Regions from separate parts of the Geodermatophilus sp. URMC 62 genome, predicted to be linked through region 1. Evidence: predicted binding sites of a transcription regulator. Region 1 holds the regulator's gene; each other region holds the start of a gene.
What was found. The regulator LexA, encoded in region 1, represses DNA repair genes until DNA is damaged. The targets are predictions, from matches to a motif close to TCGAACANNTGTTCGA.

Region 1 (3,203 bases):
CGGCGGACCCGTCGGCGGGCGCCCGGTGCCGGCCCGCTGCGGCGGACCCGTCGGCGGGCTGCTCGGCGGTGCCGTCGGCGCCGTGCCGGCGGCCGGCACGGAACGTGCGGCGTGCCGGCTGCACCGCGGCCATCACGACGGTCGCGTCGGGACGGGGCGCACCGTCCTGCCGGTCGCGGTCGCCGACCTCGGCGCTCGGTGGCTCGGACGGCGACGCGGTGTGCGCGAGGGACAGGTGCCGCTCGGGCAGGCGCACACCGGCGAGGTCGACCCAGGTCGGCTCGCCCCCGTCGCGCCACCGCACCTGTGCCTGGCAGCCGCCGCGCTCGTCGTGCCGCCAGCCCAGCATGGCGCCGGGAGCCCAGGCGCCGTCCACGCACACCTCGACGTCCTGCGGCGAGCGGAAGACGACTGCGGCCCGGCTGTTCACGGCTGCTGACACGTCCTCGACCGTAGGTGCCGGTACTGCTCCGGCCGGTGAGCGACCTCGCGCGGAGGGTTGACGAACTCGCCGCCGCCCTCTCGTCCATGTCTGCCGGAGCTCGAGGGCGGACCCGGACGCCCCGCACCGCGCGCTCACGGCAGCTGGAGGACCTGGCCGGGCACGACGGACGAGCCCCGGAGGTCGTTGAGCTCCTCGATGGCGTCGACCACGACGCGCACGTCCTCCCCGTCCGCGGCGACCTCCCCCGCGATCGACCACACCGTGTCGCCCGGCTCGACGACGACGCTGCTCTCCCCCGCGAGCCGCAGTCCGCCGTCGGCACCGCCCACCAGCGGCGCGAGCCAGGCGCCCAGACCGACCGCTCCGCCGAGGGCGAGCACGGTGACGAGGCGCCGCCCCCGCCGGGTCAGCCGCACGGCGGCCGGCGCGCAGCCACCGCGGACGGGGCCACCGGTGGCACCGGAGCGCAGCGGCCGCCCGCTCGGACGGGCCGGGTCGCGCCGGGCGCCGGGCCGCTCGGTGGCCGGCCCGGCGGTGCGCACGGCCGCGGCGGCCTGGTGGTCGGGGACGGGGCGCAGGTGCCCGCCGACCCGCGGGCCGGAGCCCGGCAGGGCTCCGGGCGCCGCCGGCCGGGCCGGGCGGCCGGCAGCCGCCACACCTCCGACACCGACACCGACACCGACACCGCCACCGACACCGCCACCGCCACCGACACCGGCCCCCGGCCGGAGCGACGGCCGCCACGGGACCCGGACCGTCGCGTCGAACTCCAGCACGTCCTGCCGCACGGTGCCCATGACCCACTCCTCCTCGTCGGTGCCACCTGGTCGAACGCGTGTTCGATCGAACGCCTGTGCGATTCCTAGCGCAACCCGCCGACGGGGTCGACCCCGATACCTCCTGGCGGGTTTCGAACACACGTTTGAAGTACCGGCGCCGAGGCGCTACCGTCCGACCAGCACCCGTCCGCCGTCGCCTCCGGGCGCCGAGGCGGTCCCGTCCAGCCGGCGGTCCTGAACGACGAACCGCGGCCGGGCGGGAGCAGGACACGAGGGCCGTGGCAGCACGGCCGGCGAGGAGGAGACGTGGCGGGCACGAGCGGGACCGGCCAGCGCACACGCACCGGCGGGACGTCCCGCCGCGCGGGTAGCGGCGCGGGTGGGGAGGGGACCGGCGCGGTCCGCACCTTCCCCGACCGCACGGAGGCCGGCGACGGCCTGACGCAGCGGCAGCGCCGGGTCCTCGAGGTCATCCGCGACTCGATCGAGCGCCGCGGCTACCCGCCCTCGGTGCGCGAGATCGGCGAGGCCGTCGGCCTGTCCTCCGCGTCGTCGGTCGCCCACCAGCTCTCGGTGCTGCAGAAGAAGGGCTGGCTGCGGCGCGACCCCAACCGCCCCCGCGCGCTCGACGTCCGGCTGCCCGGTGAGACGCCGGGCGAGACCGCCGCTCCCGCCACTGCCCCCACCGGCGCACCCGCGGCCGACACCGGCGCGCCCACCTACGTGCCCCTGGTCGGCCGGATCGCCGCCGGTGGCCCGGTGCTCGCCGAGCAGGCGGTCGAGGACGTCTTCCCCCTCCCCCGCGAGCTGGTCGGCGAGGGCACGCTGTTCATGCTGCGCGTCGCCGGTGACTCGATGGTCGACGCGGCCATCTGCGACGGCGACTGGGTCGTCGTGCGCCAGCAGCCCACCGCGGAGAACGGTGAGATCGTGGCCGCGATGCTCGAGGGCGAGGCCACGGTGAAGACCTACAAGCGCCGCGACGGGCACGTCTGGCTGCTGCCGCACAACCCGGCGTACGAGCCGATCCCGGGCGACGAGGCGACCATCCTCGGCCGTGTCGTCACGGTGCTGCGCCGGGTCTGACGCCGCACCGCTCGCTGAGCGACCCGCCCCGTGGGGGCGGGTCGGCCGGTCACCGACCGACGGGTGGGCCGGCCGGGTCGCGCCGCCGGCGCAGCCGCCCGCCGATCCAGACGAGGACGGCTGCGACGGCAGCGGCCACCAGCCCGGCCGTGACCGGCGAGGGGCCGCCACCGTCGCCGGAGAGCAGTCCCGCCAGCGACGGATCGGCCGGGGCCGACGGCGCAGCCGGCGTCGACGCCGCGGTGGCAGCCGGCACCGGGACCAGCGTGACGTCGCCGGGCACGCCCTCCCCGGCGACGAGCAGCGCGCCGCCGTCGGCGGTGAAGGTGACCGCTTCCCCCTGTGGCTCCGCGGGCAGCGCGACGCGCACGGGCTCGCCGGCCAGCGCGCCCGGCACGTCGGAGCCGGCCAGCGGCCAGACGTAGGCGTCGGTGTAGGTCCGCAGCGCGATCCGGCTGCCGTCACGCGCGACCGCGCCACCGGTGACCAGCAGCTGGCCCGCACGCCCGACCGGGCCGCCGGGCGTGCCGGTCAGCGTGAAGGACACCGTGCCGACGTCGGCCAGCCCGACGGTGCCGCCGTCCACCAGCGGAGCGGCCGGCCGGTAGACGTGGCTGGCGCCCAGGACCTCCTTGGTCACCACGTACGGGGTGCCGTCCGGGGCCAGCAGCAGTGCCTCGGCGTCGTGCGCGCCGTCGGGATAGGTCAGCCGGTACAGCGCGGTGGCGCCGTCGGGACGCAGAGCGATGAGCGCGACGGTGGCCCGGGTGCCGTTGTTGTCCCCGGTGTCGGCCAGCCACACCGTGCCGTCCGGGCCGACCGCGAGGTCCTCGGGGTCGTAGGGGTCCAGCGGGGCGGTCACGACGTCGACGACCTGGCAGGTGCCGTCCAGC
Region 2 (3,203 bases), 4.4 Mb from region 1:
CAGTGCCGCGGTGGGCCGGTAGCCGGCGGTGGGGGCGGGGACGCGCAGGCCGGGGCGGGCGCTCAGGTCGTGGCCGCAGGTCTCGGGCCGGCGGCGGCAGGCGGGGGTGCCGCAGTGCGCGGTGCGGCGCAGTGCGGGCAGGTCGGTGAGGACGAGCAGGGCGCCGCTGACGGCGTCGGTGAGGGCGATGCGCGGCCGGTCGGCCAGTCCGCCGCCGGCGGTGGCGGACAGCAGGGCGGCGAGGTCGGTGCGCTGGGTGGCGGCGGCCAGCGCGCCGAGTGCGTCGGGGGCGGTGCTCACCCGGCCGGCGGGGCTGGTCTGCCAGGCGGTCTCCTCGGCGGCGTCGGCGCGCGTGGCGGTGGCCACCATCCACTGGGCGGCGCCCAGGGCGAGGCGGGCGGTGTGCACGGCTGCGGCGGCGTCCTCGACGGCCCGGTCGGCCGCCGCCCACCAGCCACCGGCTGGCGGACTGCCGGCTGCGGGCGCAGTGACGTCGTCGCGCTCAGGTGGGCCACTCGCAGCTTCCCCGGCCGGGTCGGGTGGGTGGCCCGGTGTCCAGGCGGGATCGCCGGGTGCCGGGTCGTCGCCGAAGGCCTCGCGCACCAGCTCGTCGAGCCAGCGGTCGAAGTCCGCGGCGCTGAGCTCGGCGGCGGCCCGCTCGACCGGGCCGCCCTCGACGTCCGTGGGCCCCGGGGAGTCCGTGAACCGGTCGGCGGCCAGCCGCTCGTCGACGGCCACGGGCTCGCCGGAGCCGATGGGCTCGCTGGCGCCGATGGGCTCGCCAGCGCCCATGGTCTGACCGGCCCTGGTGCCGGCGGGACCAGCGCCGGGCGGGATACCGGCATCGGCGTCGATGCCGCTGGGGTCGGTGCCGGTGGTGTCGGTGCCGCTGCCGGCTGCATCACTGATGGGGTCCAGGCCGGCGAAGGCGCGGGCGAGCTGGCGGGCCATCTCCGCGGGCACCAGCTGCCCGTCGACCTCGCCGACACCGTCCCCGCCGAGCAGGGTCTGCACCGACGCGACGACGGTCAACGGCACCTGCACCGGCGGCAGCCCGCCCTCGCCGGGGCGCAGCACCAGGTCGATCAGGCAGTCCACCATCTTCTGCCCGCGGGTGCGCGCGTCGGCCGGGTCGGGCTCCAGCGCGTCGGCGTAGGCCGACAGCGCCCGCAGCAGCGTCTGCGCCTCAGCGGTGGTGCACACCACTGTCACCGCCGACATGCCCACCGTGCGCTCGGGCCGGGCCGAGACGCCGCGCTCCCGCAGCGCCTGCACGAGGTCGCGGGCGGCGTCGCGGGCGTTGTGCTGCGCGACCGCGCGCCGCACCCGGTCACCGAGTTGGCCGGGGGTGGTCACCCGCTGCCGCCGCGCCACCCAGTCGAGCAGCTCCTGCTCCACCCGACCACGCAGGGCGTCCTCGGCGATCGGCGCCACGTGCTCCAGCAGGCACCACAGGTGCCCGGTGTGCAGCAGCCCGGACTCCAGCGCGGCCAGCACCCGGGGCAGCCGGGTGACCAGGAGCAGCGACCGCTCCAGCTCGGCCTCGGCGCGCTGCGCGGTGACGCCCAGGGCGACCGTGAGCTCCTGGGTGGCCCACTCGCTCACCGGGCGCAGCACCTCGGCCCGCGCCGCCCACCGCTGGGCCGACATCGCGCCACGCTCACCCTGCGCCCGGTCGGCCGAGGCCGGCCGGGTCACGGCGAACGCGGCGAGCGCCCGCGCGCGGCGTGCCGTCTGGCGGGAGATCTCCCGATCGGCGGCCTGCACCTCACCCAGCGGACCGGCCGCCCACCCGACGGCCGGCGACGCGAGGTCGGGCACCGCAGGCGCCTCGGACACCTCGCGCACCGACCCCGCCGTCATGCGTTCGATCATACGTTCGAACGAGGGGTCGGGCAAGACCTGTGGACGACAAAACCGCAGCTCAGAGGCTCGCGCTGTCCGGGACGAGGCCCGACCGACGTCAGTACCGGTGCTGCTCGGGGTCGACGTAGCCGCCGCTCTCCTCCTCACCCGGCCCCCGGTCGGCCCCCACGGCAGCCGGCTCGGAGGACGACCGCGGCCGGCCGGCTGCCCGTTCGCGCTCGGCGAGGTAGCGCGCCTCCCGGTCGCCGGAGGGCGGGGTGGCCACGCCGGTGCCCGGCCGCCCGTCCTGCCGCTGCCCGACGTCGCGCCCACCGCCGTTCTCGGTGCCGTCACCGGCACCACCGGCACCACCGGCGCCGTCGGCACCCGCGTCGTCAGCACCAGCGCCGTCCCCGCCGGCGCCACGACCGCCGACGCGCTTGCGGAGCCGGCCGTCCTCGGCCGCGGAGAACCCGCGGCGCTGCAGCCAGGCGGTCACCGCGTCCCGCTCGGGGTGGGTGTCGCGGACCACGTTGAGCACGTAGTTCAGGCCGCGGGCGGCGGCCTCCTCCTCGAGGTGGTGCATCGCGAACAGCCCGACGCCGGAGCCGCGCGCGCCCGCCTCGACGGCGAGCAGCACCTCCGCGTCACCCCAGACGTCGTCGAGCCAGCCGTAGCCGACCACGACGCCGTCGCGCTCGACGCGCCACCAGTCGCTGGACAGCCGCTCGCCCGGCCGGCGGGCCTCGGTGCGGAAGACGCCCTCGGGCACGGAGGCGAAGACCCGCTCGCGGTCGGCGTCCCACCGGGGGTCGTCCTCGTGCACCCACCGCAGGGTGTGCGCAGGGGTCACCGAGACCTCCGTCGACGTCCGTGGCCTGCGCCACTTGTCTACATCTGACGCGTTGCTTGCGCAAGGTCGTGTAGCACGACACGATGGTCGCGGCAGGCCCTCCGGGGCCGATCCGCCCGCATCCCTGGAGGCGCCGTGACCACCCTCGACGACCGTTCGACGACGGCGGAGGGACCGGCCCCCGTCGCCGAGCCGGCCGCGACCACCGAGGTCTCCTTCGACACCTCCCCCGAGCGCTACCGGCACTGGCGGCTGTCGGTCGAGGGCGAGGTCGCGACCCTCACCCTCGACGTCGCCGAGGACGGCGGGATCGTGCCGGGCTACGAGCTGAAGATGAACAGCTACGACCTGGGCGTCGACATCGAGCTGCACGACGCGCTGCAGCGGATCCGGTTCGAGCACCCCGAGGCCAAGGTGGTCGTGGTCGCCAGCGCCAAGGAGCGGATGTTCTGTGCCGGCGCCAACATCAAGATGCTCGCGGCGTCCCCGCACAGCTGGAAGGTGA
Region 3 (3,203 bases), 1.4 Mb from region 1:
GGCGGGGACGGTGAGCTCGGCGTCGCCGATCCCGCCGTCCCCGGTGGCGCCGACCGACAGGTAGGGGTGCATGCCGGCGCCGAACGGCGCCGGGCGGTCGCCGGCGTTGCGCACGCGCACGGTGACGGTGAGCCGGTCGGGGGCCAGCAGGGTGTCGACGGCGGCGGCCAGCCGGAACGGGTAGCCCGGCCGTGCCTCGACGACGGTGCCCACGGTGAGCGCGTCGGAGTGGCGGGCCAGCACCTCCCACCGCTGCCAGGTGACCAGCCCGTGCGCGGCGGGCTTGCCGGGGGCGGCGACGTCGAGCTGCAGCTGCCGGCCCTCCCACGTCCACCGCCCGTCGCGCAGCCGGTTGGGCCAGGGCAGCAGGACGCCGCCACGCCGCCCGACGGGGACGGTGCCGGCCGGGTAGCCGTCGAGGACGTCCCACCCGCCGGCGGTCAGCGCGCGCAGCCCGCCGCCCCGCAGGTCGACGGCGAGCCGCGCGTCGCCGCTGACCAGTTCGACGTCGGCCGGCTCGGTGGTCGGCCAGGCGGTCATCGGCGGGATGCTCATGTCAGGCAGCCCACCACACCCGGTGGCGGTCAGCCCAGCTCGTAGTCGAGTACGAGGACGGCACCGGACTCGTCGTGGGTGAGCTCGACCGTGCCGCGCAGCCCGGCCAGCTCCCCCGTGCCGGTGCCGGGCAGCACTACGCCGGACGCCCGGGAGTCCGCCCCGTCGACCACGCCGCTGTGCTGCAGGACGACGGTGCCGGCGCGACCGTCCAGCGCGCCGGTGATCAGCTCGACGGCGGTGTAGCCGGCGGGCGTCTCCCCGACGCTGACCGACGTCATGGTCACCACGCTGGTGCCGGTGAGGGCGCCGGAGAAGGTCTTGCGCAGCGTCACCCGCCCGAAGGCGACCGGGCCGGGCTCGCCGAGCGCCAGCGGCTCGGGCTCGAAGCCGGTCACGTCGAACGGGATGCGGACGACGGTGCCCACACGGACCTCCTGGACGTCGGGACGGTGGTCGCAGCCTGCCCCACCCCACCGACGGTCCGCGTCCCGCCGACTCGCGGTAGCGGCGCCTCGAGCAGCGCTCGGGCTGTTCCTGCGGTCGTCCACAGTCACGCTCTCCCACTCACGTGAAGCGGTCCGGCGGATCTGTGGACGGAGCTCTGACCTGCGAATTCAGGTGGCCAGGGCCTGTCGACTGCGATATTCTTCGCACAGGTGTTCGAACGGATCGGGAGGTGTCGTGGACGAGCTACTGGCGGTCATCGACGCCCTCGCCGACGACGACCTGACCGTCGTGTTCGGCCCGCAGCTCAACGCCCGCCTGCGAATGCTGCTGACGGCCAGCAACAAGCTGGCCGCGCTCTTGGCCCGGACAGTGCGACAGGGGGAGCTGGCCCAGGCCGCCGAGCACGACGGGCTGAAGAGCATGGCGTCGTGGCTGCGCGGGCACGGACACGTCTCCTCCGCTGCCGCTGCCCGGCTGGTGACGACGGGCCGGGCGCTGGAACAGCTGCCCGCGGTCGAGGGTGCCTTCTCGGCCGGGGCGGTGACCGGCGAGCAGGTCGCCGCCATCGCGCCGATCGTCGCTCCGGAGAACGCGGCGAAGGCCGCCGCGCAGGACGTCGACCTCGGGGAAGTCGACGCCGCACTGGCCGTGGTGGCCGCCGCCAAGCCGCACAAGGAGCTCACCGAGGTCGTCGCCGGCTACCTCGCCCGGCTCGACCCCGACGGACCCGAGCCCGACCCCACCGAGAGCCGCCGGTTGTCCATGGCCCGGCACGCCGACGGGTCGCTGTCCCTCCGCGGGGAGCTCGACGCGATCGGCGGGGAGAAGCTGCAGGCGGCGCTGGAGTCGCTGGTGCAGGCCGGCCGGTGCGCCGGCGACGATCGCACCCGCGCCCAGCAGCAGGCCGACGCCCTCGTGCAGCTGGCCGACAACGCCCTCGCCGCCGGCACTCTCCCCACGCTGCGCACGGTGAAGCCACACGTCGCCGTCGTCATCGACCTCGACGACCTGGCCGGCCCGGCCACCGGCCCCGCGACGGGGCGGATGGGCTTCGGCGCGACCATCTCTGCCGCCCGCGCCCGCTGGCTGGCCTGCGACAGCACCGTGAGCCGAGTCGTGTTCGGCCCCGACGGGGCACCCCTCGACCTCGGCCGCGAACAGCGCCTCGCCGACCGCCACCTGCGGCGCGCGGTGGAGCTGCGCGACGGCGGGTGCGTGTTCACCGGGTGCGACGCCCCGACCTGGTGGGCGGAGGTGCACCACCTGGTGCACTGGCTCGACGGCGGCGAGACGAACCTGGACAACTCCGCCCTGCTGTGCGAGCGGCACCACACCAAAGTCCACCACGGCTTCCGCATCGAACGACAACCGGACGGCCGATGGCGCACCTGGCGCCCCGACGGCACTGAGATCCGCACCGGACCACCACTCCTGCAACCCGCCGCCTGAGCGCACCCCCGACCCCGCAGTCCCGCACCCTCCCGCCGTTGCACGTGGAACGGCGGGAGGGTCGACGTGCGCGGTCAGGAGTCCGCGGTCAGGAGTCCGCGGTCACCTGCTCTCCGATCTGCAGCACCTGGTCCTGGGTCAGCTCCTGCGGCGCCAGCAGCAGGAAGCACCGGCCGTTCGGGAGCCGGCCGGCCAGCGTCCAGGAGCCCGGACCGCCCGCGTCGCGGCCGGCGGCGAGCAGACCCGGCAGCCCCTGGACCGTCACCGGCTCCGGCGGGCCGGCCAGCGGGGTCCCCTCCAGCAACTCGTCGAGCGTGCCGGCGTACTGCGGGCCGACGAGGCTCAGCCGCAGCAGAGAGTCGGGGTCGGTGTCGCTGACCAGGTCCAGGCTCCGGCTCTCCTCGTAGCCGCCGACCGACCAGCCGGCCGGCGCCAGCCCGAACTGCAGGCCCACGGGCTGCGGCCGGTCGACGATCGACCCGCCCAGCCCGACGAGTGTCGCGGTGTCGGCCTGGGCGCCCTCCCCCACCAGCGAGACCCACCGCCCGTCCGGCCGCTGCCACAGCAGGCTGACGGTCCCCCGCTCGCGCCACACGGTGGCCTCGGCGCCCTGGACCGTCACCGTCCCGGTGGGGTCCCCCTCCGGCCGGAAGCCGTACTCCTCCGACGACCGCGGGTCCTCGGGGTAGACACCGAGCAGGACCCGCCCCGGGTCGGCCACCGCGGGACCGGTGTCCCCGGACACCAGG
Region 4 (3,203 bases), 1.4 Mb from region 1:
GAGCCACCAAGAGCCACCGGGGGCCCGCGACCGAAGGCCACCGAGGGCCACCGACCGAAGGCCACCGACCAAGAGCCACCAAGAGCCACCGGGGGCCACCGACCGAAGGCCACCGACCACGGGGCACCGACCACGGGCACCGCGGAGACCGTGGGGACCGCTCCGTTGCGGTCGGCGTCTGCCCCCTCCCTCGTCTCCCATGCCCCACCACCCGCGACGACGGCTCGACCGAGTGGCCGACCGCATGCCGGGGGGTCACGCCCGACTGCCCTCCTCCCGTTCCACGTGGAACGGGAGGAGGGTGCGGGATCAGGACGCGCCCGCCGGCGGGATCAGGCGGCGGGATCAGGCGGCGTGTTGCAGCAGGTGTGGTGGTCCGGTGCGGATCTCGGTGCCGTCGGGGCGCCAGGTGCGCCAGGTGCCGTCGGGTTGTCGTTCGATCCGGAAGCCGTGGTGCACCTTGGTGTGGTGCCGTTCGCAGAGCAGCGCGGCGTTGTCGATGTCGCTGGCTCCGCCGTTGACCCACTCCAGCAGGTGGTGGGCGTCGCACCACCAGGTCGGGGCGTCGCAGCCGGTGAACACACAGCCGCCGTCACGCACGTCCAGCGCGCGGCGGACGTGCGCCGGAAAGAAACGGGTGGCGCGGCCGTAGTCCAGCGGTTGCCCGTCGGGACCCATCACGATGCGGGTGACCTCGCCGTCGCAGGCGAGCCAGCGGGCGCGGGCGGCGGAGACGACCGCGCCGAAACCCATCGCCGCGGCCGCCGGTCCGGTGGCGGGGTCGGCCAGGTCGGCGATGCCGATGGTCACGAGGAGCTGGGACTTGTTGCGGCGCAGCAGCGGCAGGGATCCGGCGGCCAGGACGTTGTCGGCCAGCTGCACGAGCGCGTCACCCAGCTGCCCGGCGCGGGAGCGCTCCTCGGCGGCGGACCGACCGGTCTGCACGTAGGGCTCCAGGGCGGCCTGCAGCTTCTCCCCGCCCACGGCGTCGAGTTCACCGCGCAGGGACACCGACCCGTCTGCGTGCCGGGTCAGGTGCAGCCGCCGGCCCTCGGTGGGATCGGGCTCGGGTCCGTCGGGGTCCAGCCGGGCCAGGTAGCCGGCGACGACCCCGGCGAGCTCCCTGTGCGGCGTGCGCGCGGCCACCACGGCCAGCGCGGCGTCGACCTCGCCCAGGTCGACGCCCTGATCGGCCGCGGCCGCGGCGTTGTCCGGCTCGACGACCTGCGCGATCTCGGCGGCCTGACCGGCCGTGACCGTGCCCTCGGCGCACGCGGCGGCGACCGCCGGCAGCTGCTCGAGTGCCCGTCCGGTGCGCACCAGCCGGGCGGCCTCGGTCGGGGACAGGTGGCCGTGCCCGCGCAACCACGACGACATGGACCTCAGCCCGTCGTGCTCCGGCGCGGAGGCCAGCTCGCCCTGGCGCACCGCGTGCGCCAGGTGTGCGGCCAGTTTGTTGGCCGCGGCCAGCAGCACCCGGATCCGCTCGTTGAGCTGCGGGCCGAACATCGCGGCCAGGTCGTCGTCGCCGAGCGCGTCGATCGCTGCGAACAGCTCGTCCACGACACCTCCCACCACTCGATCAGATGTTCGAACACTACCGCAGCGGAGAGACTGGCGTGCGCTGTTTCCCCAGCTCAGGACGTTGTCCACAGGATCCGAGGACGTCTTGACACCGCTCGATGACTCCCTGACGCGACCACGGCCTGCCCTCCCGTGGAGAGCCGGCGACCCCCGGTGCCACAGCGGCCGCAGCCCTCGGGCTGCCGCCGTCGGCGACGGGGACGGGGACGGCGACGGGAACGGCGACGGCGACGGGGACGGGAACGGCGACGGGGACCGAGTCAGCGCAGCGGGCGGACCAGCCGGCCGATCGCGAGCTGGGCCAGCGGCGCATAGCCCACCACCACGGGCGCCGGGCCGCGGATCCGCAGGCCGGTGGTGCTGCCGCCGTCCGGCCCCTCGGCCACCCAGTGCAGCAGGTGCAGCCGCACCGGGCCGGCCGACACCGTCCACGACCAGCGCCGCGCCGGCTCGTCGACGGTCTCGACGACGAACGGCAGCGTCACCCCCAGCGGACCGCGCACCCGCCCCGACACCCCGGCCGCCAGCCGTGGCACGGGCACCTCGACTCCGGTGATCTGCGGCGCCCACGTCGGCCACCGGGCCGGCTCGGCGTAGCGCTCCCAGGCCTCCGCGGGGGCGAGCGGCCCGGTGGCGTGCAGGGTCAGGACGCTCACGGCGCCTCCTCGGTCAGCGGGACCACCCGGCACTGCACGACGACGGCGGTCAGCCCGTCAGGGGTCCCGGAGGCGTGCTCCTCCCCCGGCTCCCACAGCGCCGCCTCCCCGGTGGCCAGGACGCGGCGCCGGTCGTCCCCGCCCGACGCCCAGCCGGAGCCCGGGACGACCAGGAACAGCTGCCACAGCCGGGTCGGGTGCCGGCCGGCCGATCGTGCCGCCCGGAGCCAGCCGGACGACGTCGACGGCGACACCGTCCTGCGGCTCCAGCACTCGGGCCGCCGCACACAGCGACGCGCCGCTGCTCCCGTACGACGTCAGCGGACCGGACGGCAGGGGGAGCACCCTCATGCCGGCGGGCCGCCCAGCAGCAGCTGCCGCAGCAGGTGCAGCGCGAGGACGACGGAGCGCTCGCGCACCGCCGTCCGCGAGCCGTGCAGCCGCACCGACCGCGCCTGCTGTCCGGCCGGGCCGAGGACGCACAGGTGCACGGTGCCGACGGGCTTGTCCGGCGTCCCGCCGCCCGGGCCGGCGATGCCGGTGATGCCGACGCCGACGTCGGTCCCGAACCGCGCCCGCGCGCCCTCGGCCAGGGCCAGCGCGACCTGGGGGCTCACCGCGCCGAACTCGGCGAGCACCTCCCCCGGCACGCCGACGAGCTGCTCCTTGGCCGAGTTCGCGTAGGAGGTGATCCCGCCGAGCACCCACGCGGAGGAGCCGGGCCGCGCGATCAGCCGGGCGACGAGCAGCCCGCCGGTGCACGACTCGGCGGTGGCGATGGTCAGCCCCTGGTCCTCCAGCGCGCCGGCCACCAGGTCGTCGAGGGTGGGCCCCGTGGAGAACAGCGTGGCGGCGTACTCCTCGCCCAGGACGGCGACGAGCCGGTCGTAGGCGGGCTGGGCCTCCGGCGCGAAGCGGGTGACGATCTCCAGCTCGCCCTCGCGCAGGCAGGTGGTGATCTCC

Region 2: ACU616_RS23005 (DUF222 domain-containing protein) is a predicted target of LexA. The motif match lies at 1,868-1,883, and genes of this name have one in related genera.
Region 3: ACU616_RS08355 (DUF222 domain-containing protein) is a predicted target of LexA. The motif match lies at 1,207-1,222, and genes of this name have one in related genera.
Region 4: ACU616_RS08510 (DUF222 domain-containing protein) is a predicted target of LexA. The motif match lies at 1,579-1,594, and genes of this name have one in related genera.

The regions. Positions count from the first base shown of each region.
Region 1 covers NZ_JBRFHY010000001.1:338,397-341,599, forward strand. The annotation lists gene ACU616_RS01570 (hypothetical protein) at 1-442, opposite strand, end outside; gene ACU616_RS01575 (LysM peptidoglycan-binding domain-containing protein) at 577-1,242, opposite strand; gene lexA (transcriptional repressor LexA) at 1,531-2,310, shown strand; gene ACU616_RS01585 (hypothetical protein) at 2,360-3,203, opposite strand, start outside.
Region 2 covers NZ_JBRFHY010000001.1:4,785,751-4,788,953, forward strand. The annotation lists gene ACU616_RS23005 (DUF222 domain-containing protein) at 1-1,863, opposite strand, end outside; gene ACU616_RS23010 (GNAT family N-acetyltransferase) at 1,964-2,698, opposite strand; gene boxC (2,3-epoxybenzoyl-CoA dihydrolase) at 2,834-3,203, shown strand, end outside.
Region 3 covers NZ_JBRFHY010000001.1:1,747,378-1,750,580, reverse strand. The annotation lists gene ACU616_RS08365 (aldose epimerase family protein) at 1-555, opposite strand, end outside; gene ACU616_RS08360 (DUF3224 domain-containing protein) at 585-983, opposite strand; gene ACU616_RS08355 (DUF222 domain-containing protein) at 1,240-2,454, shown strand; gene ACU616_RS08350 (hypothetical protein) at 2,543-3,203, opposite strand, start outside.
Region 4 covers NZ_JBRFHY010000001.1:1,782,736-1,785,938, reverse strand. The annotation lists gene ACU616_RS08510 (DUF222 domain-containing protein) at 346-1,563, opposite strand; gene ACU616_RS08505 (SRPBCC family protein) at 1,845-2,240, opposite strand; gene ACU616_RS08500 (hypothetical protein) at 2,237-2,494, opposite strand; gene ACU616_RS08495 (competence/damage-inducible protein A) at 2,588-3,203, opposite strand, start outside.